Regions from separate parts of the Endozoicomonas sp. ALE010 genome, predicted to be linked through region 1. Evidence: predicted binding sites of a transcription regulator. Region 1 holds the regulator's gene; the other holds the start of a gene.
The links. Region 1 encodes PhoB, which activates phosphate uptake and scavenging genes when phosphate is short. Its sites were predicted from a motif close to TGTCATANNNNTGTCANA; they were not measured.
Positions count from the first base shown of each region.

Region 2: the regulator PhoB is predicted to act here: its motif matches at 2,068-2,085, upstream of ACO6UY_RS16130 (PstS family phosphate ABC transporter substrate-binding protein).

Region 1 is NZ_JBLYNV010000047.1:41,318-44,451, reverse strand. Features, by position in the region: gene ACO6UY_RS17615 (DUF3050 domain-containing protein) at 1-336, opposite strand, end outside; gene ubiA (4-hydroxybenzoate octaprenyltransferase) at 494-1,399, shown strand; gene phoB (phosphate regulon transcriptional regulator PhoB) at 1,633-2,322, shown strand; gene phoR (phosphate regulon sensor histidine kinase PhoR) at 2,438-3,134, shown strand, end outside.
Region 2 is NZ_JBLYNV010000041.1:12,685-15,818, forward strand. Features, by position in the region: gene ACO6UY_RS16125 (Na+/H+ antiporter family protein) at 1-839, shown strand, start outside; gene ACO6UY_RS16130 (PstS family phosphate ABC transporter substrate-binding protein) at 919-1,938, opposite strand; gene ACO6UY_RS16135 (PIN domain-containing protein) at 2,196-2,627, opposite strand; gene ACO6UY_RS16140 (AbrB/MazE/SpoVT family DNA-binding domain-containing protein) at 2,624-2,872, opposite strand.

The sequences.
Region 1 (3,134 bases):
CTGTTCGATTTTGCTGGTATCCGCGGATACTTCATTCATGGCAGCGAGATACATTTCCAGATGACTCATGGGCGTGCCATGAAGATCCTTATCCGTCTCTTCATAGAGAATAATTTCATTAATGAAGCGGGCAGACGGGGCATCCGTAACTGGCACCCAGGGTAGCTGCATGGAAGTAAACTCAAGCTGCAATCTTTTCGCCAGCGACATAAAATCCCATACAGCAAATACATGAGCTTCCATAAAGGCCGACAACGTCTCCACACTGTTAATTTTCTGGTAGATGGAGTGATTGAAAAGTTGTTCTTGAAGAGGGCGTAAGTCTTCTGTAAACATGATAGTCTCCCGCTATAAGCAATTTGCTCTGGTAGGCCGACAAGACTACATAGATATTGGACACATGGCAGCCTGTGCTCATTTTTTTATCGGCAAAACATGTGTCGGCTGGAAGGCCCTGACTATATTTCCAAAACACAGAACTCCAAGGGCGCAGATGAAATTTATACAATCGATAACAGGCGCTGATAAATGTGCAGAGCTGCTGGATCAGCACGTACCACGCTGGAAAGACTTTATTCAACTGGCTCGCCTTGATCGCCCCATTGGCATTTATCTACTGCTATGGCCAACACTCTGGGCGCTCTGGCTCGCGGCCGAAGGCATACCCTCTGTTGGTAATCTGGTGGTTTTCATTCTTGGGGTGGTGCTGACCCGCAGCGCTGGCTGTGTTGTTAATGACTATGCTGACCGACATTTTGATGGTCATGTAAAACGAACCCGGCAACGTCCGTTGGTGACCGGAAAGATAACCCCGAAAGAAGCCCTGATATACGCCGCCAGCCTGTTTTTCGTGGCCTTTCTCCTGGTGTTGACCACCAATGCCCTGACCATCTATCTCTCCTTTGCCGCCCTGCTACTCGCCTCAGCCTACCCTTTTGCCAAACGACACACGTATCTGCCGCAAGTGGTATTGGGTGCCGCATTTGGCTGGTCCATCCCCATGGCATTTGCCGCCGAGGCCGACACACTGACCACTCAGACATGGCTGTTGTTTATCGCCAATCTGTTATGGACTGTCGCCTACGATACCCAGTATGCCATGGTGGACCGAGATGATGATCTGCAGATCGGCATTAAGTCCACCGCCATTTTATTTGGCGAAATGGATAATCTGATTATTGCCTGTTTTCAGACGTTTACCCTGATAGCCCTGCTGATGCTGGGTTTACAGCTGGAATTAGCCTGGCCATTCTATGTCAGCCTTGTTGCCGCCGCCGCAGGTTTTACCCACCAGCAATGGTTAACCCGCAACCGTGAAAGGGATCCTTGTTTCAAAGCCTTTCTTTCTAATCATTGGGTTGGTGCCGCCATATTTCTCGGTCTGGTCTGTTCTCTGTGATGACTGACTGAAACACCTGAATTTGAAGGTTGAGCCGAAAGCGCTCAACCTTCACCTCCCCTTTATCACTTCAACGACGGGAAAACAGTAACTCATGGGTTGGACAACCCGCAAAAAGTCCATCAAATTTTCATCAACGTCATTTTTCTGTAACATTCCCTCGCTGTAATACCTGTCATAAAGATAAACGGTTACCAAAGCAATCTTCTCTCATTCAACCCCGGGGTATTCTCATGTCTGGCAAAACAATTCTAATTGTGGATGATGAAGCACCCATCAGGGAAATGGTCGCTATGGCGCTGGAAATGGCTGGTTATCAGTGCCTGGAAGCAGCTGATGCAAAGCAGGCGCACTCACTGGTGGTGGATAACCGACCCGATTTGATCCTTCTGGACTGGATGCTACCGGATATCTCGGGTATCGAACTGGCCAGACGACTTAAGCGTGACCAGCTGACAGCAGAAATTCCGATCATTATGTTGACCGCCAAAGGGGAAGAAGACCATAAAATCCAGGGGCTGGAAACCGGTGCGGATGATTACATCACCAAGCCTTTCTCCCCCCGCGAGCTCGCTGCCCGACTTAAGGCCGTACTGCGCAGAACTCATGGAATGGACGAACAGTCGGCTATCGTCGTCAAAGGACTGGAACTGGACCCTGTCAGCCACCGGGTCAGTATTGATGGCAACCCGGCCGAAATGGGGCCAACGGAATACCGGCTGCTGCAGTTCTTCCTGACTCATCAGGAGCGAGCCTATTCCCGTGGGCAGTTGCTTGACCAGGTCTGGGGTGGCAATGTGTATGTTGAAGAGAGAACGGTGGATGTCCATATTCGCCGCCTGAGAAAAGCGCTGGGCAGTGGCTATGAGAATTACATTCAAACCGTCAGAGGTACTGGCTACCGTTTTTCCACTAAAGCGTAGAATGCTGGAATTCAATGAAAATGGCTTCAGTGACGTTTTCCTCATCACCACCTGATGACATAAGAATGATGGTCAGGATCAATCACCATAAGCTCAACAAACTGCGGAACTGCCTGTGACCACCTCTGCCCGATCCTGGTTTACTGGTCGAATAGTGTCAATGCTTGCCATCGGGCTGCTGGTCGGCTGGCTGGCGGACCGGATTTTTCTGGGGCTTTTTCTTGCCACATTATTCTACCTTCTCTGGAGCCACCAGCAACTGCACCGATTGCTGATATGGCTTGATAAGGCTGCCCACAAAGAGCTGGATCCCCCGGAAAGCACAGGCGTATGGGGTGAGATCTTTGACGGTATTTATAGAATTCAGCGCAAACACAACCGCTCAAAACAGCGACTTGCCAGCGTGATAGAACGCATACAGGATTCAACGGCAGCATTAAACGACGGAATCGTCATGGCCGACCAGAATGGTTCCCTTGAGTGGTGGAACCGTGCCGCCGGAGAGTTACTGGGCCTGCAAATGCCCGATGACCAGGGACAGCTCCTGACAAACCTGGTCAGAAATCCAAAATTTGCCCGCTATATGAACAATAGCCACGGCAAAGAGCCCATTAAGATCGATTCACCGGTGCATGAGAGCCGACAGCTTCAAATAGCCATTACCGTTTATGGGCAGGGCAATCGACTTCTATTGGTCAGGGATGTCAGCCGGTTGCATCAGCTTGAAATCATGAGAACCGATTTTGTTGCCAATGTTTCCCATGAATTGAGAACACCTCTAACCGTGATTTCCGGTTACCTGGAGACCATGA
Region 2 (3,134 bases), on a different contig from region 1:
TTGGTTTCGGCAATATCTACCTGACCCAGATCCTGGCGGGCAACCTCAACGATAATGGCTTGAACATTGACCCTGACCTGATGCCATCAGCCATGGCTCTACCGGTACTCGGCATGTTTATTGGTCTGCTTGTGGCTGTGTTCTGGACTTACCGTAAACCCCGCCACTACCACATTGCAGAGAGCGCCCTGAAAACCGCTAAGGAAGAGCTGCCATCCATGGAGCCAAAGGCCGTGCTGATTACCCTGGTATCCATTGCGGCGGCACTCGGCGTGCAACTGTTCACCGACTCCATGGCCATGGGTGCAGCCACAGGCTTTATGATGATGATCCTCGGCGGCATTGTGCACTGGCGGGAAGCGGATGATGTCTTTGCCCGGGGTGTAAGAATGATGGCCCTGTGTGGATTTATCATGATCTCTGCCTCTGGCTTTGCCGAAGTACTCAGGACAACCGGGGATATTCCTGCCCTGGTGGCCATGGTTGAAGAGCTGGTTTATGGCAGCAAGGCACTGGCCGCATTGCTGATGCTGCTTGTTGGATTGATGATCACCATGGGCATTGGTTCTTCCTTCTCAACCATTCCCATTATTGCCACACTTTATGTCCCACTGGCACTGGCCCTTGGCTTTTCACCTCTGGCAACCGCTGCGCTTGTTGGTGCATCCGGCGCGCTGGGTGATGCAGGCTCTCCAGCCTCCGACTCCACTATTGGTCCAACCGCCGGGCTGGATGTGGATGGCCAGCACGACCATATCCGTGACACCGTTATTCCAACGTTTATGCACTACAACATTCCCATGATCCTGTTTGCCTGGATCGCGGCAATGATTCTGTAATTAATGCGTATCCTTTGAAGGGTTAACTAAAAAATAAAGCCACTGAAGACAGTGGCTTTATCTCCACTCAGCAATCACATTACTTGCTGGCAATCGTCGTATTATCCAGTCCGAGCTTAGCCAGGTATTTATCAACCACCTTGCCTGGCAGTGGGATATAGCCATCCTTCACAACCACTTCCTGCCCCTGTTTCGAGAGCAGCAACTTAACAAATTCGCGCTCAAGGGGAGACAGTGGCTTGTTAGGCTGCTTGTTCACATACACGTACAGAAAACGTGACAGAGGATAGCTGCCATCAACCGCATTCAGCGGCGTCGCCTCAACAAAGGACTGGCCTTCTTTCTTCGCCAGTGCAACGGTTCTCACACTGGAGGTTTTGTAACCAATACCGGAATAGCCAATACCGTTCAGCGATGCAGAAACCGACTGAACCACCGAGGCGGAACCTGGCTGCTCATTCACACTGTTTTTAAAATCCCCCTTACACAGCGCCTTCTTCTTGAAGTAGCCATAAGTGCCGGATACCGAGTTACGTCCATACAGCTGCACAGAGCGGTTCTGCCAGGATCCACTCAGGCCAATATCACCCCAGGTCTTCACTTCACTGTCTGCGCCACACTTGCGGGTTGACGAGAAAATCGCATCCACTTCGGCCATGGTCAGGCCTTTGATGGGATTATCTTTGTTAACAAAGACTGCCAGCGCATCAATCGCCACAGGAATCGCCGTTGGCTTGTAACCATGCCTTTTCTCAAATGCTTCCAGCTCCTTGTCCTTCATTTTCCGACTCATGGGGCCGAAGTTTGAGGTACTTTCGGTCAGAGCGGGAGGTGCAGTAGAAGAACCCGCCGCCTGAATCTGAACATTCACATTGGGATAAATGCGCTTGAAATCTTCGGCCCAGAGCGTCATCAGATTTGCCAGCGTGTCTGAACCCACGGAGGACAGGTTACCGGACACGCCACTGGACTTACTGTACTTTGGCAGGGATGGATCCAGCTGGCTGGCCATGGCAGCACCACTGGCCAACGCCAGCGCTGCGGTAGCAGACACAGCCAGGACTCGCTTAAATGCCGTTACGTGTGTTGTTATTTTCATCATTTGCTCTCCAGGATTTACGCGCCCTGTTCGAATAACAGCGCCTTCTCATCTTTAAGGGCTATCAAAGGTTGATCTGAGGCGTGAGCCTCCTTGCTTGACTTCCGGGAATCAAATATAGAGCTTGAATATGACAATTCTGTGAAGGCGGAGATCAACAGACAAAGGACACCCACTTTTTAAAAAGTGAAGAGAGCAAACCGTGGCCGGGTCTTTTATTTTTAAAGGGTGGCTTTACGGGGAGCAGGAGGCGTTCCTCAGTCACTCCCAACTTGCTCCTTTACCAGCGTGGTGACGATGGATAAAGCCCCCAGCTTTTTGCGGCTTTCAAAGCTGTAGAGCGTTTGGGTGCCTTTGCCGGTGGCACGTCGGGCAATCAGACAATCAGAGAAATCCACTTTGGGAGTTTCGCTGTAATCCATCAGCGCGCTCTGCAGGGCACTCCAGTCTTCAAAAATGAACCGGGTGTTACTGGCGAGCTGTTTGAGAACGGAGTGTATTTCTGCTTTGGTTAATTCAAAGACGGTTTCCAGCACCCACTCGGTTTCGGCCAGGACAATGTCTGAGAGGTAAACGGAGTCAGCAGAATTAATGGTTTCAGCCGCCACTCTCGCTTGCCAGGGCGGGTTACGGGCATCGACCGGCGCTATCAGATAACGCAAAAGCACATTTGTATCAACAGCAATCATGATTCACCCGCGAATTTTCTGGCGGTTTTATTTTTGATGGCCTTCCTGGTGTCCTCTCGCGTCAGGTGTTGATGGGTATCACCAGGTAATTTGATGGTGCCAGAAAGGTCATCGGAGGTCATCTTTACCAAATGTGCCACACCATCGCGCTCGAAAACCTGTATATAGTCGCCTGGTTTTAGCCCGAGCTTTTGGCAGATACTTTGAGGAATAGTCACTTGCCTTTTGGTCGTTAGTTTATGCACGTCACACCTCTCTCTGTATTACTATATTGAAATAGTAATACTATCGTAGGCAAAGGTTGTACACAGGGCAAGAAAGGTTGTGGCTAGGAGCCTGTCCGAGAATAGCGCCCGTAGCGAGGATTGCGAGAAATTGAGGATAAAAATTTCTGATTCTGAGGAGAATAGCGGGGCTATTTGACGAAGAAGCAGGAATTTTTAGACCAATTTATCGCAACCGCAGTAGGGCAGTCTATTCTCGGACAGGCTCCTAGACTGCCAAAGC